Pelorhabdus rhamnosifermentans: one gene and its partner. Each later gene encodes a partner of the first gene's protein in a complex. Links are inferred from orthologs where the notes say so. Each region holds a gene or a part of one and is shown on either strand. Other genes may lie near its edges.

Region 1 (15,708 bases):
TTACGACAACAAGTAATTAGTAATAATATAGCCAATGTCAATACGCCTGGTTTTAAAAGAAGCACAGTCTCTTTTGAGGACAAACTTCAGCAGGCAATGAATCAGACTCAATTGCCTCTCGTTCGGACTCATCAAAATCACTTGGCTGCGGAAAAATTTGAGGGTAGTATGGAGCCTTCTGTTGTCGTGGATAATACAACTTCCATGCGTGTAGATGGAAACAATGTAGACATTGATAAGGAAATGGCAAGTTTAGCGAAAAATAGTATTTATTATTCAGCGGTGGCACAACAAATGAATAAATATTACGGAATATTGAAATCAGCAATTAGAGAAGGGAAGTAAAAGCATGGCGATGTTTGGTGCAATTGATTCGGCAGCTTCGGGACTTACGGCTGAAAGGCTTCGAATGGATGTTATTTCTAACAATATTGCAAATGCAAATACAACAAGAACAGTGGAAGGCGGTCCCTATCGGCGTGAATTGGTTGTTTTTGAGCCACGTTCTGCTGAAAACAGTTTTGCTAATGTTTTGTCTAGCCAAATGGGGCAAGGACAAGAACAGGGAGTACGTGTGACAGGTATTACGAAAGACACTTCTCCTTTGCGTAGAGTTTATGATCCTAGCCATCCAGATGCCGATGCCACTGGTTATGTGGCAATGCCGAACGTGAACGTAGTAACTGAAATGGTTGATATGATTACAGCCAGCCGTTCTTATGAAGCCAATGTGACTGTCATTAATTCGGCAAAGGCTATGGCAGCAAAGGCTTTAGATATTGGCAAATAGGAGGAAGAATAAATGTCAGTTGATGTAATTAGCTCGGCAGCAGTTAAGCCAGTAGCTGCTCAATCTATGAAGGCACCTTCTTCGAGTAAGTCTGAGACAGGTGTTACATTTGGACAACTTCTGTCAAATGCTTTGGGTGATGTGAATAAGTTACAACTTGATGCCAATCAGGCTTCAGTTAATCTTGCTACAGGAAAAGTTCAGGATATTTCGGAAGCCGTAATTGCTACTGAAAAAGCTTCTATGGCATTACAGTTAACAATGCAGGTTCGCAATAAAGTGATTGATGCTTATCAAGAAATTATGCGGATGCAAGTTTAATATTTTCTCGGAGTGGAAAGGTTGGAGACGATGGCTGAATTGAAGGAACAGTCTCTGCGCTTGTGGCACAGTATCGGTAAGAAAGAAAAGTACATTATTATTGGATCTGCGGTGCTCGTTTTTGCTATCATTTTAACATGGAGCTTTTGGTGGGGCAGCAGGCCGGATAATGTACCTTTGTTTACTGGTCTCGATGTGAAGGATGCAGGCGAGGTGGCGGCAAAGTTAAAAGAAGCAAAGATTCCTTATGAGATTGGCAATAATGGAACATCTATTATGGTTTCCTCGAAGGATGTTTATAAGATCCGTCTTGACTTGGCTGCGCAAGGTTTGCCACGTGGGAATAAGGGATTTGAAATTTTTGACCAAAATAAATTTGGTACAACAGAATTTCAAAATAAAATCTACTATTTGCAGGCAATTCAAGGTGAATTAACAAAAACAATTGAACAGATGGCTGAAGTTGAAAAAGCACGTGTACATATTGTGTTACCAGAAGATAGTTTGTACAAGAAAAATGAGAAGCCGGCAACAGCATCAATTATGCTGAAATTAAGGCCGTCGGCGCAATTAAATCCTGGTCAAGTAAAAGGAATTGTCAATTTAGTTTCACACAGTATTCAGGGCTTAAAACCGGAAAATATTACGATTTTAGACGATAACGCTCATGTGTTAAATGATCCTTCAGATGATGGAAATTCTAATGGAATTTCTTTATCTCAGTTGGATATGACAAAAAAAGTTCAAGATGATTTACAAAAAAATCTGCAGTCGATGTTAGAACAAGTTCTTGGTGCAGGAAAAGTGGCGTCAAGGGTGAATGTAGAACTGAACTTCGATCAGCGTACAGTCGATAAAAATACGTTTGAACCTGTTGTGGATGATAAAGGCATTGTTCGCAGCTCTCAAGATACCAACGAGACCTATAGTGGAACATCGGGCCAGCCGGGTGGAATTCCTGGTACGGCAAGTAATGTTCCCGGCTATGTAGCGACTAACAATAATAATAGTCAATCAAATTATGCGAAAAAAGAAGCCGTTCGTAACTATGAAATTAATGAGACAAAGGAAAAAACCGTGGCAGCGCCTGGTTCCATTAAGCGACTGACTGTCGCTGTGCTTGTTGATGGAACTGTCACGAATGTTCAGCAAGATAGTATTATGCGAATTGTTGCCTCGGCAACTGGATTGAATCCGCAGCGTGGTGATGTCATTTCTGTTGAAAATGTTCCCTTTAATACGGAACTATCCGATAAAAAAAGGCAAGAAGAAGCCGATCTTGCCGCGCAACAACGTAATATGTGGATATTAGGGGCTGCGATAGTATTAGCAGTTGGCGCGGGAATATTCTTCTGGTTACGGGCAAGGGCGCGTCGTCGTCAAGCTGAACAAGAATTAGAAGCACTTGAAATGGAATCAACAGCTACTTTAGCTGGAGATGAACCGGAGGAACGAGAGCTTACAAAAGAAGAAATGACTCGCCAGAAAGAACGCGAAGCCATAGAAAAATTTGCAAAATCTCAGCCGGAAGATGTTGCTCAGCTTTTAAAAACTTGGCTAATTGATGAATAACGACTGCGCTGTAACGGAGGTAGATAAATGTATCAGTCAAATGAGTTGACAGGGAAGCAGAAGGCAGCCATTCTCTTAATTTCGTTAGGACCAGATCTTTCAGCTCAAATTTTCAAACATCTTCGCGAAGATGAAATTGAAAAGTTGACCTTGGAAATTGCCAATCAACGCAAAATTTCGCCTGAAATGAAAGAATTAGTTATTAGCGAATTTCATGAAATGTGTTTGGCGAAGGAATATTTGGCTGCTGGGGGCTTGGATTATGCTAAGGAAATTTTAGAAAAAGCACTTGGTTCAGAAAAAGCGGTAACAATTATTAATCGGTTGACATCAAGTTTGCAGATTCGTCCCTTCGATTTTGCACGTAAAACAGATCCTTCACAGTTATTGAATTTTATTCAAAATGAGCATCCTCAGACAATTGCTTTAATTATGGCCTATTTACAACCGGAGCAATCGGCAGCGATTATTTCGGCTTTGCCGGCCGATCGTCAGGTTGATGTTGCTAAAAGAATTGCTGTCATGGATCGTACTTCGCCTGATGTTATTAAGGATGTTGAAAGAATTTTAGAAAGAAAACTGTCTTCGCTTGTAACACAGGACTTTACTGCTGCTGGTGGAGTTGATTCAATTGTGGAAGTCTTAAATCGTGTAGACCGTACAACTGAGCGGACGATTATTGAAAATCTTGAAATACAAAATCCGGAACTTGCCGAGGAAATCAAAAAACGTATGTTTGTCTTCGAAGATATTGTGTTGCTTGATGATCGCTCGTTGCAACTTGTATTGCGTGAAATTGAGTCGAAAGACCTTGGTTTGGCTCTGAAGGCATCTTCAACTGAAGTAGCAGATAAAGTTTATAAGAATATGTCGAAAAGAGCTTCGGAAATGCTGCGTGATGAGATCGAATATATGGGGCCTGTACGCATCCGTGATGTTGAAGAAGCACAACAAAAAGTGGTTAATGTCATTAGGCGTCTCGAAGATTCGGGTGAAATTATTGTTTCACGTGGTAAAGGAGACGAAGTCATTGTATAGAGTTCTTAAATCTACTTCGCTACGTAATACGCCTGTTGTTATTGCAACAGTTCCACCTGTTATTCATTATGAAACAGACTCATCACCTTCTGTAGAAGCGATTCAGCAGGCAGAGCTTGAATGTCAATTGAAAAAAGCGCAAGCAGAATGTGATGCAATTCTTGCTGATGCTCATCATAAGGCAGAAGAAATTCTTGCTCAGACAGCAGTAGAAAGTCAAAATTTAAAATCTGAGGCAATGGAAAAGGGACGTCAAGAAGGGTATGACGCGGGATTTGCGTCAGGCTTAGAAGCAGGTAAGGAGCAGGTTCGTCAGGATATGAGTGATGAACTCAGTCGTTCGGCGCAGCAGGCATCTCAGCTTTTGGCACACGCTCAGCAAGACGGTCATGACATGATTTTAAATGCAAAGCAACAAATTTTAGAGCTTGCTGTCGAAGTGGCACGTAAAATTTTAGCGAATGAAATTGAAGAAAATTCGGCGGTTGTGTTATCCATGGTTCGTGCGGCTTTAGAAAAAGTTCGTGATCAACAAGAAGTGAATGTTCGTGTTCATTCGGTCGATTATGAATTCATTATGAAATCTCGTCATGACTTACAAGCACTGATTGGTCGGGAACAGCCTATTTTAGTACAAGCAGATAATTCAGTTCCGCAAGGCAATTGTTTGATTGACACTACAAGCGGTACAGTAGATGCGCGTATTGATACGCAATTGGATTCGATACGTAAAGCATTACAAGAAGTGTCGGCATGACAAGTTTTGTAGTAAGTCCTTATCTAAAAGCAGTACAAGATGTACAGGCTATGAAACTGACTGGGCGAATAACGCAAATTATTGGTTTAGTTATTGAAGCGCAGGGACCTGCTGTTAATTTAGGTGAACTTTGCTATATTACATCGCGTGATCAATCTGTTTCAATACCAGCTGAAGTTGTTGGTTTTCGTGAAAAGCGTGTGCTTCTTATGCCAATTGGTGAAATGCAGGGGATTGGACCTGGTTGTGAGGTAATTGCAGCCAATCGTATGTTGACTATTGGTGTTGGATCAAGTTTACTTGGCCGAATTGTTGATGGTCTTGGTCGGCCGATTGACAATAAGGGGGCACTCAATTGTCATACTTTTTATCCCATACAGGCGACGCCCCCTTCTCCTCTTACACGTGAGCGCATTAGTGAAAAAATGGCTGTGGGAGTGCGTGCTATTGACTCGCTCTTAACACTTGGCCGCGGGCAAAGGGTTGGCATTATGGCGGGCAGTGGCGTTGGAAAAAGTACCCTGTTAGGTATGATTGCCCGTAACACGGAAGCAGATATTAATGTCATTGCTTTAATCGGAGAACGTGGACGTGAGGTGCGGGAATTTATTGAACGCGATTTAGGAGAAGAAGGTTTGCGTCGTTCTGTAGTTGTTGTGGCTACTTCTGATCAACCGGCCTTGGTGCGTGTGAAGGGAGCCATGACAGCGACGACCATTGCTGAATATTTTCGTGACCAAGGCAAGCATGTCATGCTCATGATGGATTCTGTCACGCGTTTTGCCATGGGGCAAAGGGAAGTAGGCTTAACCATTGGCGAGCCACCCGCAACCCGTGGTTATACACCTTCGGTATTTGCTATGCTTCCTAAGCTTTTAGAACGTTCAGGGACAGGGACTACAGGATCTATTACAGGAATTTATACCGTTCTTGTCGATGGTGATGATATGAATGAGCCAATTGCTGACTCTGTACGTAGTATCCTTGATGGTCATATCGTTTTATCGCGCAATATAGCGGCGAAAAACCATTATCCAGCCATTGATATACTTGCAAGTGTCAGTCGTGTTATGTTGGAAATTGTTGACTCCGATCACTTGAAAGCAGCCCAAAAAGTACGTTCCATTTTAGCTACTTACAAAGAAGCCGAAGATTTGATTAATATTGGGGCTTATGTGAAGGGAAGCAATGATGAAATTGATTTAGCTATTCAATATATTAGTGCTGTAAGAAAGTTTTTACAACAAGATGTTTATGAACAAACTTCCATAGCAGAAACAATTGCTTTATTAAAAGAAGTGGTTTCATAGGAAATAAGGTGATAGAGAGTGAAGCGCTTTCAGTTTAATCTCGAAGCTTTAGTGAATGTTCGCCACATGCATGAAGAACAAGCGCAAATGCATTTTTCTCGGTCCATACAATTGCTTAATGCTGCGAAAAGTCAGCTCGAAGCATTGTTGAATTTAACTGAAATAACGCGTAAGGAATGGCAACAAGTGCTTGGCGAAAAGAAAACGATTGATGATTTTACTCTCTATTCTTCTTATATAAAAAAGCTTACCATGCAGAGTGAACAGCAACAACTTGAGGTAATAAAAGCGGAAAAGTTTCATCAAGAATGCCTGATTGCTTATCAGGAAGCACGCAAGAAACGGAAAATAGTCGAACGTTTGAAAGAAAAAAAACGCCAACAATATTTTCATGATGTATTAGCAGAAGAACAGAAATTTCTTGATGAAATTGCCACACAACGATATCATCGCAAGATGTAAATTAGGAGATGACAGGTGTGAATGAGGTTGGTAGTCTAAATCGCGTTTTTAGTCGGATAGAGGCAATTGAAAATCGCTTTGGTCAGACACCCAATGCTGCTTCGTTAGCACTACAGACACAAAGAAAAGGCGATTTCTCCTCCATTCTTTCAGCAGTGCAACCGCAACATACGTCAGGTCCTACAGCGAGCAATTCTAGCAGTACCAGTTCAAGTGATATTATCAAAATGATTCAGTTGGCTGCAAAAAAAAATGGTGTAGATCCGAAACTTGCTCAGGCTATTGCGCGAGCAGAATCAGATTACTCACCAAGTGCAGTGTCTTCAGCTGGTGCGGTGGGAGTTATGCAGCTTATGCCTGAAACAGCAGCAAGTTTAGGTGTCCGTGATATTCAGGATCCCCGCCAAAATATTGATGGGGGCGTGCAATATTTAAAGCAAATGCTTACTACGTTTAACGGAGATGTTTCCATGGCTGTAGCCGCTTATAATGCGGGGCCTCAGGCAGTTAAAAATTATAACGGTGTGCCGCCTTATTCGGAAACACAAGCTTACGTGCAAAAAGTTTTATCTTATTATAGAAATTCATGATGACTCTATTATAAGATTAGAAATATTTGATTCTTGACGTCGCAGGGAAAGTGGGCAGTTTAGATGGCAGAAAAAAATACCAAGGCCACTCCAAAAAGAATAACGAACCAGAAGCCAATACCAGCTAGTGTGGAACAAACAGCACTACCGAAAAAAAGAGGGAAATTTTTTAAAATCATATTCATTTTGGTTATTTTGATTATTTTACTTGGGCTAGGTTTTGCTGTTGGCATCTATCTTAAGCTGATTGATGTCCAAAAATCCGCCGAAGATATGAATTTACAAGATAAGCCCTTCATCGGAAAGTTTTTTCAAAAGCCTAAGACCAATTTTGATCCCGTCGACTTAAATCCTGCACAAAGTGTTACACCTTCACCAGGAAATAGCTTAACCACACAGCAAGGTTCTATGCCAGGAACTTTACAAAGTGCAACGCCAGGGACTGTGCCTGGTCAGCTAGGGGCAGGACAACAAGGTGGAGTCATGCCTGATGGTTCAGTAGGGACTACGAATCCTACTGATTTGGCCAAGCTAGCAAAGCAAAAGCAGGCGCAGGAAACAAAGAAAATTTCTAAATTGGCTAGACTTTATGGAAATATGAAACCAGCGGAAGCTGTTCCTATTTTAACGCAGTTAGATGATGCTACTGTTGTGGCTGTTCTAAACAAGATGGAAGAAGATCAGGCGGCGCAAATTTTGGCTCAGTTTGATCCCGCAAAAGCTGCACAAATTAGTCAGGCTATGCTTGCAGCTGCGGTGATTCAATAAATAGATAAACAGAAAGGAGGTGAGAAAATGCCAACGATGATATTGAGCAATATGATGTTGTCTACTCCAAAAACGCTGTCTAATTCTGCTACTAACCAAGTAAGGACAGATAGTCAACAATCGAAAAGCAAAGGTTTTGCCAGTATATTGTCAGATTCAGTAAAAAATACTCAAAGTAATAATTCTTCGGTTAATCCGAATGATTCAACTGATGCGGATAGTAAGAATTCATCAAGTACTGTTGCAGCTAAAAAAGATGATTCACCTGCTAATTCTGATAATACCGATGCAAAAGATGTAAAAGATGTAAAAGATGTAAAAGATGTAAAAGATGTAAAAGATGTAAAAGATGTAAAAAATGCAAAAGATGCAAAAGATGCAAAAGATGCAAAAGATGCAAAAGATACGGCAAATACTGCGATTGTGGATCCGAATATCCTCCTTACAATGTTATTACAAATGAATAATAGTGTACCGACTCAGGTAACTGGACAAACAGGAGTATCTGTTGGGCAACAAGGCGAACAAACCACAAGTAATAAGAATGCAAAGGTTGCTTTGATGCAGCTACTGTCGCAAATTAAAGATTCAACTACCCTGACAAATGATCTTGTGTCCTCACTCAATTCGTTAGGAAAGGGTACGATTACTAGCGAGCAGCTTACTCAAGCAATTGCTGCGCTTACAGAAAAATTGCAAGCAGAGACAACGGGAGTAGCTACCACATCCAAAGTTGAAGGTTCTCAATCATCCGTGCCAGCTGTGCAAGAAAATTCAGTTTCTCCTATGACTACTACTACGACTGCTACTACTACTGCACAAGAGTTATCACAGAATCCGAATGCCTTGTTTACGGCTCTCAAAGGGGCTTTACCTGGCAAATTTGTGATTGATCATCAGGGCGGCTTGCGCAGTACTCAAAATGGAGTAAAAACTGACGGTAATGTGAAAGATTCGGCATCTGGGATCTCGGATGTAGATGAGGGGCTTGCTGATAGTCATTTGTTTACAACGGTTTCAACGCAGCAAAAAGGTGATGAACTCCAATTTGGAGCGAATGGTTTGTCACAGTCATCTCATCAAGGTCAGTCGACTACTTTGTTAGATACAACAGGTGGGAATTTTGCTCAAGCTTTAAGTATGGAACAAACCCGTTCAGGTGCTCAGGGTGTTACAGAGACTGCTTCACAAACTACGGGTGTTAAGGATACCTATCAAGTAGTGCAGCAAATCGTGGATCAAGCGAAACTAGTCACACGTGCTCAAAATACGGAAATGGTTATTCAACTGAAACCGGAACATTTAGGTGAACTTACATTAAAGGTGACTGTGGAACAGGGATTAGTGAATGCAACGTTCCATTCGAGTAACAGTGATGTGCGTGCAGCCATTGAAGCTTCTTTGCCGCAGTTAAAGCAAGAGTTAGCCAATACGGGATTGAAAGTGGATAATGTGGGCGTTTATACCAGTCTCGATCAGTCCATGTCCAATCAGCAACAGGGTTCTCAGCAACAGCGTCAGTTGAAATTTACCAATAAGAATAATGTGGTTAATTTTGATGATGTTTCGCAAATAGTTGATGATAATGAATTAACAAGTGAAGATGGCGTGGATTACCGAATTTAAAAGGAGTGAATAGTTATGTCAAGCGCAGTGGGTGCAACTCAAGCTACAAGTCCAGATACATCGCAACAAGCTGCAAGTACTAAATCAAAATCTACTCTAGGAAAAGATGATTTCTTGAAATTGCTGATGGTACAGATGCAATATCAGGATCCATTAAAGCCAATGGATAACACGGCATTCGTTGCCCAAATGGCTCAGTTTTCCAGCTTGGAGCAAATGCAGAATGTGGCCAATTCCTCGCGTATGACGCAAGCAACAGGGTACATTGGTAAAGCCATTGTTTGGACCGATTCGACGGGAGCATCACAGTCAGGTGCGGTAAGTGCTGTCAATGTAGTAAATGGGGAGCCTCAGTTAGTTGTCGGAAATTCTACAGTAGATTTGGATAAAGTCACAGCAGTCGGAGGTTCTAGTTCTGAAACTGCTTCAGCATCATCAGCGATAGCTAGTCTGGCTCTTAGTCTGATAGGCAAAAATATTACTTGGAAAGATTCCTCGGGTAATTCCCAGAGCGGTGTTGTAACTTCCGCCACGTTTGAGAATGATGTTCCGCAGCTATATGTTGGTACGACAGAAGTTGATTTCAGTAGTGTTTCGAAAGTCGGAAATTAACGAGAGGATGATAAGCCGTGGCGGATCAGCGTATTTATTCCGCTCAGCCAGTCTTTCCACTTGCGCCAACAAAATTATCCTCGACTCAGCACGCTTCCCTTGATTCAGGAAAGTCCAATGTTTTTGGAAATATTCTGAATGGACAAATTGCAGGAGTTAAATTTTCACAGCATGCCCTTGCTAGGTTGCAGAGCCGCCAGATTCAATTAAGTACGGCAGACTTACATAAGCTGAATACAGCGGTGGAAAAGGCTGAGCAAAAGGGAGCGAAGGAATCATTGCTGTTATTGAATAATATGGCCTTTGTTGTGAGTGTAAAAAATAAAACAGTCATTACAGCGATGGATGGAGCAAGTATGAAGGAAAATGTTTTTACGAATATCGATAGTGCCATGATTTTAGAGTAAGCTGGACCTTTTCAGGAGGCTTATATACGCTGTTGATTGATGGATGCAGCGTATTCCACAATAAATTAAATTAGGAGGCTATAGATTATGACTCGTTCTATGTATTCTGGTGTTTCAGGTCTGAAGAATATGCAAACAGCCATTGATGTTATTGGTAACAATATTGCTAACGTTAATACAGTGGGATATAAGGCCAACAGTACTAATTTTCAGGATATTTTAAGCCAAACCATTCAAGGGGCATCGTCACCGCAAGGAAATATGGGGGGAACCAATCCTATGCAAGTCGGTCTCGGTATGTCTGTTGCTACTATTGGTACCAATTTTACCGATGGCAATCTTCAATCGACAGGGAAATCAGGCGATCTTGCTATTTCAGGTGGTGGTTTTTTCATTATATCTGATGGCAACAATCAATTGTATACACGTGCTGGTGGTTTTACAATCGATTCAAAAGGCAATTATGTAGCACCAGGTGGGTATAAACTCATGGGATGGTCTGGTGTGGATGCAGACGGCAATGTGAATACAAGCGGCGACGTGAAGCCGATCCAGCTTCCGCTGGGATCAACGATGGCTGCATCTGCCAGTACGAGTGTGACTGCTGCGAATAATTTACAAGCTGATGCGGCAGTCGGAACGTCGACTTCGACTAAGTCAACGATAGTGGATACACTCGGTGTTCAGCATGACCTTACAACTACTTTTTATAAAGTCGACGATAATAAATGGCTGTCTTATGTTTCAACAAGTGATCCAACTGTTGGCGGTGCATTGCCAACCGGTGCTTGGCAGGAAATTGATTTCAGTCCTGAGGGCGTTTATACCGGTACCAAGCAAATCAATATTAATTCAGCAACGACTACGACACCGATTGCCATTCCTAATTTGAAGCTTGATAGCGATGCCTCATCCAAACACACGCAGAATTATGTTGCCATTGTGAACGGTAAGCCGCATACTTACCAATTGGCTGTTACTGCTGATGCTACGACACCAAACAAATGGAGCTATACGTTAAATGAGCCAGGTGTGTCTGGAACAACGCCTGTGACAGGTACTATAACTTGTCTTCCTGCTTTTGCAGGCTATACGATTACTCCAGCGTTAACTATTGGTACGCCTGCGATAACTTTAACGCCTACAGCTGGTGGAGAAACTGCACCGGCATCAGCCGCATTTACCGCAGCAGGTAGTCTCACCACTGCTCCTGGTTATACGACAACAACTTCAGTCCCCTTCTCAACATCATTTGTTGGCGGGGCCAACGCGGTGTCAGTGACACTAGATTATAGCAAACTGACGCAATATGGCGCGACGACTTCAACCGTTCAGGCGACAGGTGACGGTTACACGGCAGGAAGTCTTAAAACGGAATCCCTCGATGCAACAGGTACTATTGTGGGTGTTTATAGCAATGGTCAAAGACGCAATTTGGCTCAAGTGGCTTTAGCGGCTTTTAATAATCCGGAAGGTCTTACTCATGAGGGCAGTACAAACTATTCGATATCAAATAACTCGGGACAGCCGCAAATTGGAACAGCCAAATCTGGCTCACGTGGCGCTTTGTCAGGCGGCAATTTGGAAATGTCGAATGTGGACTTAGCCAAAGAATTTAGTGATATGATTGTAACTGAAAGAGGTTATCAAGCGAATTCTAAAATTATTACAACATCTGATGAAATGTTGCAGGATTTAAATAATCTTAAACGGTAAGAAAAATGAATAATGTGGGGGAGATTTTCCCCCCCAACATTTTAACAGGGGGGTTAATGAATGATAAAATTATCGAGGCTTAAAAGTAATGGCACAGAAATTATTTTGAATGCCGAACTGATTGAGACGATTGAACAAACACCGGATACAGTGATTACACTGACAAATGGCAAAAAAATTCTTGTTGAAGAAAGTATGGATGAAGTCGTACGTAAAGCCATGGATTATCGGCGGGCTATTTTTAGAAATTTACGGTAACAATTATTGAAAATGAAGAATAATAAACTGGAATGTTTGAACATTCCAGTTATATATCAAAGTTATGCGTGTTAGCTTAAAAAAGGACACTTTAACGAAAGGATTGGCGATTTCGCGGGGAATTCCTGCTAAATTGTAGAAATATGTAAGTGCTTTTTAGTCAGTAAATAGAAAAAAATGGCGATAATAAATGAAAAAAGTTTTTTGCGCCTTTTGAATATATATGAAGCAGGTCTAAGGGGGTGTAACAATGGCTGAAGGAGAGAAAAAGTTTTCTCTTGTGACGATTATAGGTATTGTTGTTGTAGGATTACTGTTGGCAGGGGGTGTTTCTTATTTTATAGCGACGAAAATTGTTGCTGAGCGAGTGTCGACTAATGATAAAAAAGCAGGGGAAGTCCATGAGCCTGGTGAATTTATTAAATTAGGTGACGCCAAAGAGGGTCTTATTGTAAACATGGGAGGCGTAGGTGGACGGTATCTAAAAATCGGTATTATTTTAGAAATGAAGCCGGACAAGAAAGCGGCGCCAAAAGATGGAAAAAATTTATCACCTGATGAGATAAAAGTGACTGATACTGTTGTTTATGTATTACGCTCGCAGAAAATTGAAGATTTTGATCCAGCTAAACAGGATCAGTTGAAGGAATTAATTAAAAACGAAGTAAATAAAGTTTTTGGTGAAGATCGTGTGTATAATGTCTATATTACGAATCTTGTTTTACAGTAATTTGATAGAAGTAAAATTTAAGCGGAAGGAGGGAGATTAATGGCCGGGGATGTACTCTCACAAGCGGAAATAGATGAATTACTTTCTAATATATCCAGCGGCGCTGTATCTGCTGAAGAAATTCAAAGTGAAGAAAAGCAGAAGAAAGTAAAGATATATGATTTTAAACGTCCTGATAAATTTTCAAAAGATCAGATTCGTACGTTAAATATGATTCATGAAAACTTTGCCCGTCTGTTAAATACTTATCTTTCCGCAAATTTACGGACTATGGTGCATATTGATGTTGCTTCCGTTGATCAGTTAACCTACGAAGAATTTATTCGATCTTTGCCAAGTCCAAGTGTCATTGGAATATTTCAAATGAGTCCGCTTAAGGGCAATGCTATCTTAGAGCTCAATCCGAATATTGTTTTTGCGATTATTGATCGCTTATTTGGCGGAAAAGGAACGCCGATGACAAAATCGCGTGCTTTGACAGATATTGAAGAAGCTATTGTAACAAGAGTCATCAATAAAGCGCTGGAATGTATTCAAGATGCCTGGAAGCAGGTAGTGTCCATTGATCCTCACATGGATGTGATTGAAACAAATCCACAATTCACCCAAATTGTTCCACCGAATGATATGGTTGTCATTATTACTTTGCAGGCGAAAATTGGTGATGCTGAGGGATTGCTTAATCTTTGTATTCCTTATTTAGTTCTTGAACCGATTATGTCAAAGTTGACGACAACTTTTTGGGTAGCTTCTGCTGTAGCCAAGAAGGAATCAAATGAAGGCGCTGACTTTTTGCAAAAGAAACTTGTCAAAGCTTTGGTGCCTATTACGGCTGAACTTGGCAGAATAACAATTACTGTTGCTGAAATGCTTGGCTTAGCTGTGGGTGATGTTCTTCAATTGGAGACAAAAGTGGATGATGAGTTAAGCGTACTTATTGGATATCAGGAAAAATTCAAATGTAAGCCAGGTATGAATGGCAAGAAAATGGCTGTGCAAATAACGAAAATTATGAAAGGAGATGATGAAGATGAGTGATGGTTTTCTTTCTCAAGAAGAAATTGATGCCTTGCTTAAAGGGGAATCAAGTTCATCTCCTGCTGCGTCGGAAGACAAGGTAGAGTTATCTACGATGGAAGAGGATGCATTAGGTGAGATTGGAAATATCTCTATGGGGAGTGCGGCAACTACTTTATCGATACTTTTAGGTAAGACAGTGTCGATTACAACACCGCGTGTTTCCATTTCTACATTAAATGAAATTAAAGAACAGTATCCCTTGCCTTATGTAGTTATCGAAGTGAGTTATACTCATGGGTTGGTTGGGACGAATATTTTAGCCATGCGAGAACAAGATGCGTTAATCATTGCTGATTTAATGATGGGAGGCGATGGTTCTAACCCCCCAACTGAATTGAGTGAATTATACAGTAGTGCAGTTACAGAAGCAATGAACCAAATGATGGGTGCGACAGCAACCTCTATTTCGACGATGTTTAAAAAGAAAATTGATATTTCACCGCCGACTAGCACACGCGTTGATTTTGCGACAGATTCACAAATAACTGATATGGCAGCAGGTTCTGAGCCGATTGTTAGAGTGTCTTTTCGGATGGAAGTAGAAAATCTGATTGATAGTGAAATTATGCAACTGGTTTCAGTTGATGTTGCCAAAGAGATGGTGGGGAATTTAATGGAAGCTATGCAAAAAGCAGAGGCACCGGCAGCTTCGCCAGCATCAGTGCCAAGTCCGGCTCCTGTAGCAGCCCAAAGTACGGGACAAGCTGCGAGTTATGCAGCACCGAATATGACGCAGCTAAAACCGTCGCAACCAGCACCGAATGTTGTCGTACAGCCTGCTCAATTTGCACCTCTTACTCCTGGCGGAGTACCAATTAGTGATACAAATATAAATTTAATTATGGACGTGCCCCTACAGGTTACTGTAGAATTAGGTAGAACCCGCAAATTAATCCGCGAAATTTTGGATTTGTCAGCAGGCTCAGTCATTGAATTAGATAAGTTAGCAGGGGAACCTGTTGATATCCTTGTTAATGGGAAGCTTATCGCGAAAGGTGAAGTGGTAGTTATTGATGAAAATTTTGGCGTTCGTGTGACAGATATTCTAAGTCCCCTCGAACGGGCTACCAACCTACAGTAAATTGAAAATAGAATGAATAGGGGAGATTTGTGAATGGCAACGCGAGTATTAATCGTAGATGATGCGGCTTTTATGCGCATGATGATTAAAGACATTTTATCAAAAAATGGTTTCGAAATTGTCGGTGAGGCAGAAAATGGTGCAAAAGCGCTTGAAAAGTGGCAAGAGCTTCGTCCTGATTTAACAACAATGGACATTACGATGCCTGAAATGGATGGAATTACGGCAGTAAAAGAGATTAAAAAATTAGATCCTAATGCAACAGTTATTATGTGCAGTGCCATGGGTCAGCAAGCGATGGTTATTGAAGCCATTCAATCAGGTGCACGTGACTTTATTGTGAAGCCTTTTCAACCCGATCGCGTGTTAGAGGCTATTCGTAAAGCAGTAGGTTAATAATGAATAGAATAATGATACAAGCACGGCGGATGTTATTTGTCGTTCTCATGGTTATTCCTGCTGTGGTTCTTGCTGCTGATGGAACAGGTGAATATTTAAAGCAAGAACCACAATATTCTGGTTCATCCAGTCTTTCTGTATTTTCCTATGTCATATCCCTGTTGTTTACTTTTGGAGTTGTTCTGGCTTTG
Region 2 (15,821 bases), on another replicon or contig:
ATCGGCGCTGTTAATTTTCACCATCATCATCCTTGACTTAATTGGGAAATCAAAAAAAGACGCTCGTTTTTATCATAAAGGAACGATCATCGGCACCATCGGCGTTGTATTAGCCATTGTTTATACCCTCTTATCCAGTGCCTACCAACTCTATTTAATGTACGAATAAAAAATAACCAAGGCTCACCAATATTGATGAGCCTTGGTTACGAAAAATGTTAATAAACGAATGAGCTGATTTTTTAAGTCTGAACTTGAAAATGTTTTTCAGTCAACATATCAATAAACGTTTCCACTAATTCCGGATCAAACTGCCGCCCTTCCTGACGCTTCAACTCCGTTAATCCCTCAGCCTGTGAAAGCTTCCTGCGATAAACCCGCTTCACTGTCATGGCTGAATAGGTATCAGCAATAGCCAAAATACGTCCGGCCAATGGAATATCCTGTTGAGACCGCCCGTAGGGATAGCCCAAACCGTCATAGCGCTCATGATGAGTAATAACGGCTTGACGAACCACTTCACTGACATCAAATGACAAAAGAATATTCATCCCATATTCAACATGCCGCTTAATTAAATCGTACTCTTTTTCCGTTAATTTACCTGGTTTGCGCAATATTTCATTGGGAATAGCGATTTTTCCCACATCATGCAGCCATCCTGCCAAAAAGACTTCCGCCACTTGTTTCTTATTAAGGCCCCAACATTTAGCAAGTGATGCACCATAGCAAGCAACATGTAACGAATGGACATAAGTATACATATCCTTTTGGGCAAGTACATGAACGAGATCATAAAAAGACGCATCAAGAATTTCATTTCCATTATAAATAGCTACCCCAATCCCCTGAGACGTTTTATTGCAATAAATGTCTTTTTCCGCCACATTAATCAGTTCTTGAATATCAACAACTGTCCCTTTATCTTGTATGGCTACGCCATAGGAAAAGGCCAAATGCACTGAATCCAGATCAGAATCTGTAATGTATTCTCGTTTATTTAACTTATCAATCAATCCATCAACAGATAAAGTAGTAGCATCATCTTGCTTGATCATGACAATGAAATCATCGCCACCCAGACGTGCAACAACCGCCTCGTGACACACTGCGTCTCGCAAATATCCGGCAAATTGAATCAATACTTTATTCCCAATAAAATAGCCATATGTATCATTGATATTTTTAAAATTATCGATATTCATAATCATGACAATCAGCTTATTGCCATGATCAAGTAAGTCTTGGCCGATTTTGACAGCATAAGTAAAGGTATATAACCCCGTAAGTGGATCAGTAAGATTGGCCTGATAAAATCGTTCCCGTTCTATAGACAATTGACGAAAAAAATACACACCGCCGCTCACAAGTGAGGTAATAAGAAAAGTCGTAAATATTTTCCCCCCTACAAGCAATGAAATCGTGCCACCATTATAACTGATGAAATAATATGCAAGTGTGAGCACAGCCAGCACGGGTGTAATGGGATCAGGAAGCACCGGTGCGTAAAAAAATCCAGCATTAATAATAAAAGGAGTCAGGCTATCAGCGTCAACACTTTTATCAAAAACAATTTTAGCCAACAAACAATGATGAAGAAACAGTGCAGCAGCCACAAAGGCGTAAGAAATTGAATTCTTTCTATTCTTATAACCAAAGAATAATAGCACAAACAATAATATTGCACTCAGTTTATAAATACCAGGTGACACTACAGCAAACAACGCCCCAATAAAAATACCAAGAACAATGACATAAACACAATAAATTCTCGTGCCGTTTCTAAACATACATTATAGATACCTTCCTCAACTGGGTCGCCAAGGGAGTACAATTATCGTCATAATCCATACAGTAAAATGGGATGTAAAAAAAATAGCCCCTAATAGGCGGGTGCTAAATGTATTTATTACGAAATAAGCAACTTGGCAATCATAGACTCCGTCTTTAGACCCATAGTTTTGCGTCCCTACTTTTCAGTAAGTTTGCCAATATAAAATTTTAGAAATTGTAACATTCCTTTTACATAATATTACTTATGCCAAATTTAGTCAAGTTTTTTCCGTTATCGACAATACCCTATATAGAAAATTCGACTCACCTTTCACTAATAAGCACATAGCAAAAATAACACTCAAGGTCATAGCAACAATTACCAGCCTATAGAAACTCTTCTAAAGACTACTCTTATTCCAGCATTCTTATACACCACCCCCCTCTCCCATCTAAGACTAAACAATTTTTATGATAATGAAAAATTGTTTTCCGATGTCCTACACTCACAATTGAAGTATGAGGCAAAAATTCAGATATTCTTTCATATACAGTCTTTTCAGTAGCTTCATCTAATGCCGACGTAGCTTCATCTAAAAAAAGCCACTCTGGTTTTAATAATAGTATGCGAGCAAATGCAATTCGTTGCTGTTCACCCAGTGAAAGAATCTGTCCCCAATCACAGATTTCATCTAATTTATCAGCAAAATGTGCTAACCTACAGTCTTTTAAAGCATCTATAAGCTCTCGATCCTCGAATTGCCGATTGCTGCCAGAATAAAGTAAGATTTTGCGCAATTTATCAATAGGCATATAAGGTTTTTGGGGAACAAACATGATTCTTCCTTCATAAGGTATGTCGATACGTCCTGTTGCAAAAGGCCACAGACCAGCAAAAGTCCGTAATAATGTACTTTTGCCACACCCTGATGGTCCCGTAATGATCATTCTTTCACCTGAGGTTATGTGAAAGTTTAACCCGCTAACTAAGTTGTGACCGTCAGGTTGAGAAATACTGACATCCCTAATAGAAAATTTTCCTTTATGCTTGTTATACATCTGCCTTTCTTGAGCCATCTTTTCCATTTGCGCAGTGTCGATATATAGTAGAAAGCTATTCAACCGATTAATAACAGCCCGCCACTGTGCCAACCGGGTAAAACTATCGATAATAAATGAAAAGCCCGTTTGAACATGATTATAGGCATCAATAATCTGAAACATTTGCCCTAAATGAATCTGTCCGCGAAAATATCGAGGCGATGCCATAGCAATAGCGAAAATTACCGAAATATGTGAATAACCCGTCGTCAGCCACATCAATTGTTTTCGTATTGCGATGATTTTTGTAAAATTATCAAAAATATATTTAAAACGTTGCAAACAATTTTCTTTTTCTTGATATTCACCATCGTACAAAGCAATACTTTCTGCGTTCTCTCGAATCCGCATCAAACTAAATCGAAAATCCGCCTCATAACGTTGCTGATCATAATCCAATCTGACAAGGGGACGACCCAATCTAAAGGTACAATAAGTACCTATAATGGCATAAGCCAATGCTGTCCATACGAGATAACCATAAATAGTAAAGTTGAAGGTACCGAATGATAATGAAACAACACTGGATAGATTCCATAATATAACCAGAAAAGAACAAATCGTAATCATATCGTTGAATAAATCCAAGGTGAGCCTGAGAGTAATCGATACAAATAAATCAACATCTTCGCTAATGCGCTGATCAGGATTATCCGCAAAATTCGAACTTGTTAACTGAAGCTGATAATAAGTCTTATTCTGCAACCATTGAGATAAGTAACGATCAGTCAGCCAACGACGCCAATGAATATGAAGAAGCATGCGAAAATAAATCTGGTATCCTTTCACGACAATGAGCAACAATACCCATAATCCATACCTGACGATGGCATCACTAAACCCCCCCTGATTAACATTCTGTATAACAAGATAAAAATTTCCCTGCCATAAATTAAGTTCAACCGTTATATAAACCAATACCATGTTAAGCCCGATAGCACTTAATAATAGTAACCATGCTGATCCTCTTTCATTAGAGAACCAATATGTACTGGCCATTTTCCAACCCTTTCGCAGCACCACACCACGTCTCATCCGATTCACCTCCTTATTCTATATTTTGCCCCTCCAATATCCATGACAAAACAAAGTCCTACAAACCAGATAAAGCTTGTAGGACTTTGATGATAATTTTATTGCAACTTTAGTTAACTATAAAATACAAATAAGTTGACAATCGTTTTGCATTGATTTATACTTTTTTCAGTTAAACCTTATTCATTGTAGACAAAACTATTCAAAGTTTTACAGGATGTTTGGAGGAGCATTATGCCAACAAAAAACAAATTAATTGATTTCATTTATGCTGCTATTTTTGCTGCCGCAACAGCAGCAATGGGATTTATTATCATTCCGCTGCCTTTCAGTCCTGTCCCCATTACAGGTCAAAATTTAGCCATTATGCTAGCAGCAAGTATTTTAACGATGCGACAAGCTGCGCTCAGTGTTATGACCTTTCTACTGTTGGGAGCCATTGGCTTACCGGTCTTTACAGGTGGAACAGGCGGGATTGGCGTCCTGTTCGGACCCCGCGGCGGATATCTCATCGGTTTTTTAATCGGCGCTATTGTGACTGCCAAATTAAAAGGAACAAATAATAATACAGGTCGTCTCGCTATGGCCAATTTAATCGGTGGAATTTTCGTTGTTTATATACTCGGTGTAGCCTGGTTAAATTTCGTAACAGCCATGGGTTTACAAAGATCACTGATGGTGGGAGCACTCCCCTTTATCCCCGGCGATTTACTTAAAGTTGGTATCGCAACAATCATTGGTACGGCCATAAATAAACGTCTACAGAATGCTTCGGTGCAATCATGAATCAGGCCTATTTAATTGGCGGCATGAGGACACCGATCGGAAAAACAGGCGGCTTCTTAAAAAACTTTCTTCCTGAACAATTAGCTGCCACCGTACTAAATGAAGTCATACACCGCTACGAAATCTCACCAAAAATTATTGATCAAGTCATCCTTGGCAACGTCGTGGGCCCTGGCGGCAATATTGCCAGAGTCTCTGTACTTGAAGCTGGCTGGCCCTATGCTATTCCCGCTCTCACAATTGACGGACAATGTGGCTCAGGACTCAGTGCCATCAACCTGGCTGTAAACCAAATCCGATCGGGTACTGCCGAGCTTGTTATTGCAGGAGGAGTCGAAAGTACTAGTATGGCGCCTCGACGACAGTTTAATTCCAATGATCCCCGTTTTCAAGGAGAAGCTGTTTATTATGAACGAGCTCCCTTTTCTACCCCTTTAATCGGCGATCCAGATATAGGAGAAGCGGCGGAAGCCCTGGCCGAAAAACTGGCTATTTCCAGACACGACATGGATTTATTGGCCCTTGAAAGTCATCAACGAGCGGTACAAACGCAAGAACAGGGTTTGCTAAAAGATATAATAATACCACTCACGGCAACAAACAAAATCATCAAGTCTGATGAATGCATCCGAAACCACATGAGCTTGAAATTACTGGAAAGAATGAAACCTGTTTTTAAGGAAAGCGGCAAAATCACTGCCGGCAATACTTGTCTAAAACATGATGGTGCTGCGGTCCTCATGTTTGCCTCTCACGCAGCCATAAAAAAATATCACTTAACACCGCAAGCGCAGATTACAGCTATAGCTGACTGCGGCTGTGATCCTAATTTATTTCCCTTGGGGCCGGTATATGCCATTCGAAAATTATTAAAGAAAGTGGACCTGCCTCTGACAGCCGTGGACGCCCTCGAAATCAATGAGGCCTTTGCCGTGAAAATACTGGCCTGTTGTCAAGAACTCGGCTTTAGTCTGAATAAGACCAACAGGCTTGGAGGAGCCTTAGCCTACGGTCATCCTTACGGAGCTTCTGGAGCCATCATCCTCCTCCATCTCCTCAAGGCATTGCAACAAGCAAAGGGACATTTCGGCATTGCCGCTATTGGTGCTGTTGGCGGCATGGGAACAGCAACGCTGATTGAAAGGGTCTGAAAACATGTTAATTCATAGCAACATCACTCATTTTGGAAAAAGTCAGGCCCAGAAGCTGTGTCTGATTCATGGCACTACCCGGCTAACATACCAAGAACTCATACAAAAGGTGAATCTTCTCGCTCAACGCTTAGCAACAAAAATACAAAAAGGCGATAAAGTCCTGGTGAAACAAATAAACCCTGTCTCGCAGTTACTATATTTCTTAAGTACCGTAAAAGCCGGTGGCTGTTGCATCTTTGTAGACGCCTCAACATCGCAAGAGGTGTGTACAAGCCTCATGGAAGAACAAAAAATTGTTCTTGCTATCGACGAAAATTTTCAATTGTCAAAAAACAAAACAGCAACACTCCCTGATATTTATCCTGAAGACATCTTCTTGGGAGCCTTAAGTTCCGGCAGTACAGGCACACCAAGGCTGATCTGGCGAAGCCATCAAAGCTGGACAAACGCTTTCCCTAGTCAAAGTATAGTCTTCCATATCAGCCCTAAAGATACGATCTATTTGGCAGGATCATTGGCGTACACAGCTAATCTAAATGCTTGCCTTCATCTCCTTGCTGAAGGTGGTACCGTCGTAATGGCCAGCAATCACCTGCCCCGAACATGGGTGAGAGAAATAAAACAACATCAGGTCAGTGCGATGTTTATGGTTCCTGCTCACTACCGCCTGTTATTGAAAGTAATCGACGCGCCCCTTAATCAGATAACATCGCTCGTCACTGCCGGAGCCAAAATAGATGGACAAACCGTCCAAAACCTCGTAAAAGCTTTTCCTCAAGCAAATATTTGTGAATATTATGGGGCAAGTGAACTGGGTCATGTCAGCTATTCCGCAACAAAAGACCTGTTAAGTCATCCTGAATCAGTCGGTAAAGCCTTTCCAGGCGTTACCCTGACTATTGAGCAAGACACGATTTGGGCAGAAAGTCCTTACTTAGCTCCCGAATATAGTCCTAAGTCTACTGTAGGTGATCTAGGTAAAATCGACAAGGAAGGTTACTTATATTTATTGGGAAGAAAAAGCGGTATCATCAATAGCGGCGGAATAAAAATCATTCCTGAGCAACTAGAAAACATTTTACGCCGCTGTCCGGGAATTGACGAAGCCGTTGTAGGTGGAATAACTGATCCCATGCGAGGACAAAAAGTCTGTGCCTGGATTGTAAAAAAGAAGCCCACTTTGTTAGCAGCCGACATTTTGGATTATTGTCGACAAAAAATGCTCTCGTCTTGCTGTCCACAACAGATTATCTTTGTTGATGAAATACCAATGAATAGTAACGGAAAAATCGATCGAATACGTTTAAAAGCCCAATGAAAAGAGACTCCCTTATGACTGATATAAAGACACTTCTTCCCCAACGAGCCCCGTTTTTATTTGTCGATAAAATTATTTCGGCAACGCCAGAAGAAATTTTAGGAATAAAAACTTATGATTCCACTTTTCTATTTTACCAAGAATATTTTTCTAAACAAAAAATAATACCAAATATGCTACTCGTGGAATCCCTCGTACAATGCGGTGGCGCAGGTATCACCCGTTTAGGCTTATTTAAAAACGTCTTATGGGGTTTAGCCGCTGTAGAAAATGTCAGATTTTTCGATTTTATTGAACCGAATGCAACAGTAACAATGACAGTAAAAAATTTAAAAATATCCCAAATCGCACTCAAACAAACTGGAGTGGCTTTTTATCAAGATAAAGCCATTCTAGAAGCCACCTGGTTATGCTTAAGACTCCCAAACGAAATAGTCAGAACATCATAATTATCTCATGCTGATGAGCAAACTCCTTACTGGTAAAACACGCATCAGGATGAGACAAATGGCTAGTTCAGGTACTAAATAAGCGGCATTGGCAGTCAACGAGTACCAATAAGGAGAGACATTCGGCGGTGCATAACTAGCAAAAAAGACAACTCCTGATACAAAATGGCAAAAAAACCGGCCACAAATACCAACAAGAACACCCATAAAATAACGGTCCTTAAAATAGCCTGCCAAACCTAACGCCATATAAGGCAAAGGATAGTCAAAGAGGACCTGCACAGGATGTAAAATATAGGGATCCTGTATCAAATTGAGTAGACCATAGATAAAACCGGCAAAATAACCCATAATAGGACCATAACGAAACGAAATTAAAAACAGCGGTATCATCGCTCCAAAAGTAATACTTCCTCCTTGCGGCATATGGTAAAGACGTAAGGCATGTAAAACAACGGTTAAAGCCAAGGCAATCCCGATGTGAACAATCATTTGCGTATTGAAAACAAGTTTCTTTATGCGTAAGAATGCCAAAATAAGAATCAGCATTCCCACAAGAGCGGCAACACTTGAAGGATTATCCATAATTTTTGACAAATGGCTAAAAAAATCAACTTCCATCAAATTCACTCTCCTCAATTTTCATATTTATAAACAAAAAACGCATTCCCATCGGAATGCGTTTTTAACAAGTTATATTTCGCGTCCCTACGCTGGCATTACCCAGATCAGGTGAAAGGTTAATGGAATTTCTCCCATTTCTCAGCCCAAATAGGCACCCTTCGCACTTATATGATTTGTCCCCATTATACTTTGTAAACCAAAATTCAGCAATCATTTTCTATGTTTTTCCAAATAGTCCTTATCGCTTCTGTAAATCATGCGTATTCCAGCAAAAATAAACACCTAACCAACCGTTCTCTACAGCCACGGTAATATCCCTATTGAAGCCAATTGGGCGGTTGCTAATGGCATAGGGGAAACCTTGTTTCAAGACGACATCTTTTAAAGGCCAATGAACGCCATCAATCGAAACGCCTGAACAATCCGAAAGAGGCAGTAGCGAAATCACTTCAGCCTGTTTTTTCATCTTAATAGCTAAAGTATCACAACCTTTTAACAAAATAAGGACTTCTTTTTCATCTGCGGCACAACAGCCAATCCAGTCCATTTGATCACAACAACCTACTAAAGAATAGATATTACTAAATATATGATCGAAACGGCCTCCCCACACACCTGTTACAACAATCATGGCTTGGCTGTACACAGAACCTACTCTTTGCAAAGCCAACTGTAAATCAGTGAAATCTTTTTCAACAGGATAAACATCAACAGGGATCTGTAGTGTCTTTCCCCAAGCCCAACCTGCCTCACTTGCACTGTCACCATCACCAACTAACCGCTCTGGAATGATACCACTATCGTAACAATAATCAATGCCTTGATCGACACACCATACCGGAACTCCCTGAGCCGCTTGAATCAACCACTCATTTTGTGGCGACCTTCCGCCTGCAACAAGCAACACGTGATGCTGAAATAATGCCTTGCCAAAAGAACACTTTGCCTGCGGTAATGTTAAACTATGTCCCATTCCAATATCTCCCGTTTTGCTTACTATACAAGCTTTACTATTCGCTTAGTCAAAAACAAAATTTTCTACAAAATAATGACGCTCAGCATAAATTAGACTTCTCTAGATTATCCGAAGGTCTTGTTGAACTTTTTCCCTGGCAACTGCCATCATCAGTTTGATGCGATTCAGCTGATTTACCTCACTTGCCCCTGGATCGTAATCAATCGGAACAATGTTGACATCGGGATAGGAGCGGCGTATTTCTCTAATCATCCCTTTGCCTGTAATATGATTAGGAAGACAAGCAAAGGGCTGTAAACAAATGATATTATGAATACCACGCTCAATCAGTTCCACCATCTCGCCTGTTAAGAGCCAGCCTTCACCTGTTAGATTTGCGAGTGATAAATGCGGAGCCGCAAGTCCAGCAATTTGGCCGATTGCAAGAGGGGGAGCAAAACGTTGACTCAAAAGCAGCGCTTTTTTAAGCTCTTTCCGATAAAATTCAATGGCTTTGATGAATAAACTTCCCTTGACTCGATTCACAAAAGTTCCAGACAACAGATCATATTTTACTTTTCTATCATAGGCACAATACAAAAAAAAGTCCATCAAGTCCAATACAACTGCTTCCGCCCCTTCGCCTTCTAACAAATCAACAAGATGATTGTTGGCTCCGGGGTGATATTTGACCAAAATTTCCCCGACTATGCCGACGCGCGGTTTAATAAGCTGCTCATCAATAGGCAAACCATCAAAATCTTTTACAATACCATAAATGTTATTTTTAAACTCTTGTTTTGTACCATTTAAAAGATCCTGTTGACATTTTGCCACCCACTTTGCATACAGGGCATTCGCCGCACCGGACTGTTTCTCATAAGGCCGTACGCGGTAGAGAACGCGCATAAGCAAATCGCCATAAATAAGTCCTATAACTAAATGTTTCAAGAGTGAAATTGATAAAGAAAAGCCAGGCGAATTTTCCCCCCCTAGAGAAATAACGGGTACCTGCGGCATACCTGCATCAGTTAAAGCTTTTTGCATAATCGCAACATAATTGGTAGCACGACATCCGCCACCGGTCTGCGACAGCATGATGGATGTATTGTCTAGATTGAATTCGCCCGATTTTAGGGCTTTAAGCAATTGCCCCACAACGATAATCGCCGGATAACACACATCATTGTGCACAAATTTTAAGCCTTCATCCACCGCTTCTTTGTCAGGCATGGCCACAATAACGAGATTATAGCCTGCCTGTTTAAATGCAGCCTCAAAAAACTGAAAATGTATCGGAGACATTTGCGGCGCCAAAATAGTATGTCTTTTCTTCATGTCCGCCGTAAAAACAGCTTTATTATACCGATAATGCCTGTTATGAGGCACTACCGAACTCTTATTTCGCTCGTTTAATGCAGCAATAAGCGACCGGATCCTAATTCTTGCGGCACCCAAGTTATTAATTTCATCAAGCTTGACGACTGTGTGAATTTTATCATGTGCTTCAAGTATTTCTTTGACTTGATCCATTGCGACAGCATCAAGACCGCAACCAAAGGAATTAAGCTGTATTAGCTCCAAGTTGGGCTGGTGTACAACAAAATTGGCTGCACGGTAGAGACGGGAATGATATGTCCATTGGTCTACAACACGTAGCGGCCTTTCTGTTACAGCTAAATGCCAAATAGAATCTTCTGACAGAATAGCCAATCCGTATGACTGAATCAATTCAGGCAAACCGTGATTAATCTCTGGATCCACATGATAAGGCCGTCCTGCCAAAACAATTCCCTTCTGATTCGTTTGAGACATCAAAGAAAGAATTTCTTCGCCTTTTCGTCTCACATCGTCTTTGTAATGTTCAAGTTCGTCATAAGCTTTTTTCACAGCTTCAATGATATCTTTCTTCACAAGATTTTCAGCTGCCAGTTCATGAACCAGCCTTTTAACCAGCCGTTTTTCATTGTCAAGCGGTAAAAAAGGATGATAAAACACCAGATTGTCATGATGAAAAACATCCATATTAGCCTGAATATTTTCCGGATAAGAGGTCACAATAGGACAATTATAATAGTCGTCAGCTTCTTTGTCCTCCTGAATATTATAAGGAATGCAAGGATAAAATATTTTTTTGATGCCTCGTTGGACTAAATCAGCCATATGACCATGAACAAGTTTGGCAGGATAACAAATTGACTCTGAAGGGATGGTTTCCATGCCCATTTCATATAATTTATGCGATGACCGTCCCGACAAAACGACGCGATAACCTAATGTTGTAAAAAAGGTAAACCAAAATGGATAGTCTTCATACATGTTCAATACGCGTGGTAACCCGATCGTTCCCCGTTTTGCTACAGAAGCCGCCAGAGGTACATATTGAAAAAGACGTTTATATTTGTACTCATAAATATTAGGAATGCCAGAACCAGCCTTTTCTTTGCCCACTCCTCGTTCACAACGGTTGCCTGCAGAATATTTCTGGCCGTTTGAAAACAGCTGCGTCGTAATCAGACAATGATTTCCACAGAAGGAACAACGGTGCATTGTCGTATCTGACGAAAAGTTCTTCAGCTCCTCCGCTTGCAACAAAGTAGAGCACTGTCCTTCATAGCACCGCTCTTTGGCAATAAGGGCCGCACCATAGGCCCCCATAATCCCGGAAATATCTGGTCGAACAACATTCTTGCCAAGAATCTTCTCTAACGCACGCAGCACGGCATCATTGTAAAAAGTTCCGCCTTGAACAACAATTTTATCACCTAATTGATCAACATCTTTTAGCCGAATAACCTTAAACAAGGCATTTTTTACAACAGATAGGGAAATACCTGCTGAAATATCACTAACCTGAGCCCCTTCTTTTTGGGCCTGCTTCACCTTAGAATTCATAAATACAGTGCAGCGCGTACCAAGATCAACGGGCTGCTGTGATTTAAGACCTAAAAGAGCAAACTCTTTTACATCCATTTTCATGGATTGGGCGAAATTTTCGATAAAAGAACCACAACCAGATGAACATGCTTCATTGAGCATAATGGAATCAATAATCCCACTACGAACAAAAAAGCTTTTCATATCTTGCCCCCCAATATCGAGAACAAATGTAACACCAGGCAAAAAAGAATTCGCAGCTTTAAAATGAGCAACAGTTTCCACTTCACCAATATCCACTTGCAATGCTGCTTTAATAAACTGCTCACCATATCCTGTAACAGTGGAATTAACAATTCGAATCTGATCATGTAAATGGCTATATAACTCTTTCAGCGCTAAAATCACTGTGTCCAGCGGCTTGCCCTGATTACTACCATAGTAGGAATATAATAATTTTCCCTCATCACTAATAAGAGCAAGCTTCGTTGTTGTTGAACCGGCGTCTATTCCCAAATAAGCATTACCTGAATAATCAGCTATTTTTTCTCTTAACACAGCATCTTGAGCATGGCGTTCCTTAAACAATTGATATTCCTCGTCACTCGTAAAAAGCGGCTCAAGCTTTTCCTGATTATCTGCACTTAAATGAACCATTTTCGGCGTCCGTTCATATAAACATTCATAAGAAAAAGGTTCGCTTTGCGAAATAAGTGCCGCACCAATGGCCACAAAATAAGGAGAACTTTCGGGACTAATGACTTGGTCTTTCTTTAAATTCAATGTTTCAATAAATCGTTTACGCAGTTCCGATAAAAAATATAAAGGACCGCCCAAAAAAGCCACTTTTCCACTAATCGGCCGTCCCTGAGCCAAACTACTAATGGTCTGATTGACGACAGCTTGTAAAATAGATGCCGCAATATCCGCCTTAGGCACTCCATCATTCATAAGTGCCTGCACATCCGTCTTGGCAAATACGCCACACCGCGATGCAATCGGATAAAGCGTATGATATTGCTTGGCTAATCCATTGAGGCCGGCCGGATCCGTATGAAGCAAAGCAGCCATGTGATCAATAAATGCACCTGTCCCCCCTGCGCATACACCATTCATACGCTGTTCTACAGTACTGCCAAAATAAGTGATCTTCGCATCTTCCCCACCAAGCTCAATCACCGTATCCGTATTAGGTATAATATGCCTAACTGCCTTCGTACAAGCAATGACCTCTTGTACAAAAGGCAACTCCAGCGATTTCGATATGCCAATGCCTGCCGAACCTGTAAACATAACGGATAACATTTTCTGTTTCAGCATTCCTTGTGCTTTGGCAACCATTTCCTGAAGAGTCGTCGTGATATTCGAAAAGTGCCGTAAATACTGCTGAAAAACAATACTATTCTGTTCATCAAGAATAACCATTTTGATTGTAGTTGAACCAATATCAATCCCAACACGCAGCACTCTATTCATTTTCATACTCATCTCCTAAATGGATTACCAAAATAAATAGTTAGTCATTAAAATTGCGAAACAAGTACAATATAACATCTTCCTTAAAGAAAATATTCCACATAAATCTGAAAAATACCTTTCTACGTCGTTGAAGAAAAAGACGCTCAACAAGCAGCACTGACTGCATATTGAGCCTCAATAGAATGTATCTTTTTTACAAATAAGTCAAATTTAAATGAATGGGAGTCTCATCAGCTTGAAAATGCATCGTAATTTGAAACATCGTCTGTTTATAGACAATAAAATGTTTTTTCCCAACAATAGTAAATGGTGGCGTAATAGAAAAATGATAGTCCGTATCAATCAACGATGCCTTGAAACGTCCGGCAATCATGTTGATTAACTCGGCAACACCATCATACAATTCCGAATCAACTAATTCTTCAAGAACCGTTCCCGTCATAAACGAAATAATTGTTTGGGCATCTTTCTTGTCCATCGTAATAGACAACACGGCATTTCTACCGCTTAAAATCATCATAATGCCAGTAAGTTCATTTTGCCCTTGTCTACAAGCTTGAGTTCGTTCTTTCGTTTCACACATATCCAGACCAGCCATTGTAGCGAATACATCAATAACAGCCTGTGACAAACATTGCTGTAAAAACTTTCGATCTTGCTGCAAAAAATTACGCCCCTTCCTCAACACACTCCAGTACTTTTTTCATTAACTCCTCAATCGTAAACGGTTTCACAAGATAATTGATCGCCCCTGCTTGAATAGCTTTAATAATATTTTCCTTTTCACTCTCTGTAGTCACCATCATAATGGGTATATCCGGGAATGACTCACTATTTTTTACTTTCAGTAAAAAATCCATACCATCCATACCAGGCATATTCCAATCTAATAAAATCAATCCAACGTCTTTTGACTGTGCTAATATTTTCAAAGCTTCCATACCATCTGCCGCTTCCAATAATTCAAAATCTAACAATTCCACGCCGCTACGAATAATCTTCCGGATAATGGCCGAGTCATCAACGGATAATATTTTCATGCATCTCCACTCCTTAGTCGATAAAAATTAGCACTGTCGTAGTTCTCGGCTTCATAGTCATCCTGATAATTTAAAAACACCTCTGAATTGCCCCAAATCAGCACGCCTTTATCCTTTAAAGCCGCAGTAATTTTATGAACAACTTCTGTTCGGAACAAATCTGAAAAATAAATAGCTACATAACGAAAAAATATTAGATCGAATTTTCCTAAGAACAAAAAGCTCTCTTGCAAATTAAACTGTTTGAATTGAACACGTTCTTTAATGTGCTTATCTAATGTCCAAATTCTACCTTTCTGCTCAAAATACCTGTCACGATATTCTTTACTTAATCCCCGTGCCATAGAAATATTGTCGTATTTCCCCATCTTAGCCATACGCAATACTGTATGAGAAATATCCGTAGCCAAGATTTCAAAATGATCTAATGTAATATCTTGAATATGATGCTCTACTAAGTAGTGGTCCAGGCACATCGCAATAGAATACGGCTCCTGTCCACTCGCACAAGCAGCACTCCATATGCGAATTTTGTCACAACTTTCTTGTCTAAGGGCCTGAATATATTCGGGTAATAGTTTTTGCTCCATGATTTTCCATGGCGTCTGTTCTCTAAACCATAATGTTTCATTTGTTGTCATGGCATCAATAATTTTTTCCGCTAAATTTTTTTGTGATTGTTGACTAAGTAGCCAATAGAGTTCTTCAAAACTATCTAACCCAAATTGAATTAAAAACTTTGATAACCGACTTTCAATGAGATAGGCTTTCTCATTCAAAATACGAATCCCGCACTGTTCTTCAATATAGCGTTGAAATAATTGAAATTCTTGTGAAGACAAGCTCGTATTCATTCATCATCCACCCTATGCTAACAAAATCTGCCTTAACCTATGCGGTATTTGCTTTAAATCAACGCTTTCATCCGATAATCCAGCAACAGCAATACTGCCTGGCATACCATATACAACACTACTGCGCTCACTTTGCGTCATACAGTAGCAGTCACAAGTTTGCTTCATAGCCATTACGCCCTGTTTACCATCCCGTCCCATACCCGTAAGAATCAACGCGAGGACTTTTTTCCCGCTATACACTTCTGCAATGGAGTGAAATAAAACATCAGCTGCCGGACAAACACCATTTACAAACTTATCCTTCGCCAAGTGAATTATTTTTTGACCACTCGCACTTTTTTTAACTGTCATGTGTTGACCGCCAGGAGCAATA

Evidence for each region.
Region 2: the proteins of fliM (region 1) and Ga0466249_RS14190 are in contact, whole or in part, in a crystal structure (PDB 1F4V), measured with the Escherichia coli proteins. The link is inferred for Pelorhabdus rhamnosifermentans from one-to-one orthologs.

Annotation. Positions count from the first base shown.
Region 1 is NZ_JAHGVE010000012.1:116,976-132,683, reverse strand. Bases 12,193-14,995 are described here. They hold fliM (flagellar motor switch protein FliM), read left to right. Parts: upstream 12,193-12,996; coding sequence 12,997-13,995; downstream 13,996-14,995. Other genes in these bases: fliY (flagellar motor switch phosphatase FliY), read left to right, coding at 13,988-14,995; Ga0466249_RS15180 (flagellar basal body-associated FliL family protein), read left to right, coding at 12,478-12,957; Ga0466249_RS15185 (flagellar FlbD family protein), read left to right, coding at 12,193-12,227. Outside these bases: flagellar basal body rod protein FlgB, read left to right, coding at 1-345; flagellar basal body rod protein FlgC, read left to right, coding at 350-790; flagellar hook-basal body complex protein FliE, read left to right, coding at 857-1,111; flagellar basal-body MS-ring/collar protein FliF, read left to right, coding at 1,142-2,683; flagellar motor switch protein FliG, read left to right, coding at 2,711-3,721; Ga0466249_RS15230 (FliH/SctL family protein), read left to right, coding at 3,714-4,478; flagellar protein export ATPase FliI, read left to right, coding at 4,475-5,788; flagellar export protein FliJ, read left to right, coding at 5,807-6,250; Ga0466249_RS15215 (lytic transglycosylase domain-containing protein), read left to right, coding at 6,268-6,840; Ga0466249_RS15210 (MotE family protein), read left to right, coding at 6,904-7,608; Ga0466249_RS15205 (flagellar hook-length control protein FliK), read left to right, coding at 7,636-9,234; Ga0466249_RS15200 (flagellar hook capping FlgD N-terminal domain-containing protein), read left to right, coding at 9,250-9,846; Ga0466249_RS15195 (TIGR02530 family flagellar biosynthesis protein), read left to right, coding at 9,864-10,253; Ga0466249_RS15190 (flagellar hook protein FlgE), read left to right, coding at 10,341-11,969; more of Ga0466249_RS15185, read left to right, coding at 12,030-12,192; more of fliY, read left to right, coding at 14,996-15,118; and 2 more genes. UniProt on the Escherichia coli protein: FliM is one of three proteins (FliG, FliN, FliM) that forms the rotor-mounted switch complex (C ring), located at the base of the basal body.
Region 2 is NZ_JAHGVE010000011.1:46,416-62,236, reverse strand. What follows is about bases 12,906-15,821. They hold Ga0466249_RS14190 (response regulator), read right to left. Parts: upstream 14,592-15,821; coding sequence 14,220-14,591; downstream 12,906-14,219. Other genes in these bases: cheB (chemotaxis-specific protein-glutamate methyltransferase CheB), read right to left, coding at 15,458-15,821; Ga0466249_RS14185 (CheR family methyltransferase), read right to left, coding at 14,588-15,445; Ga0466249_RS14195 (chemotaxis protein CheX), read right to left, coding at 13,745-14,215; Ga0466249_RS14200 (2-hydroxyacyl-CoA dehydratase), read right to left, coding at 12,906-13,548. Also shown: Ga0466249_RS14245 (hypothetical protein), read left to right, coding at 1-169; Ga0466249_RS14240 (diguanylate cyclase), read right to left, coding at 243-1,790; Ga0466249_RS14235 (ABC transporter ATP-binding protein/permease), read right to left, coding at 2,188-3,909; Ga0466249_RS14230 (biotin transporter BioY), read left to right, coding at 4,144-4,695; Ga0466249_RS14225 (thiolase family protein), read left to right, coding at 4,692-5,846; Ga0466249_RS14220 (AMP-binding protein), read left to right, coding at 5,851-7,167; Ga0466249_RS14215 (3-hydroxyacyl-ACP dehydratase FabZ family protein), read left to right, coding at 7,182-7,616; energy-coupled thiamine transporter ThiT, read right to left, coding at 7,617-8,237; Ga0466249_RS14205 (thiamine diphosphokinase), read right to left, coding at 8,479-9,213; more of Ga0466249_RS14200, read right to left, coding at 9,316-12,905. UniProt on the Escherichia coli protein: Involved in the transmission of sensory signals from the chemoreceptors to the flagellar motors.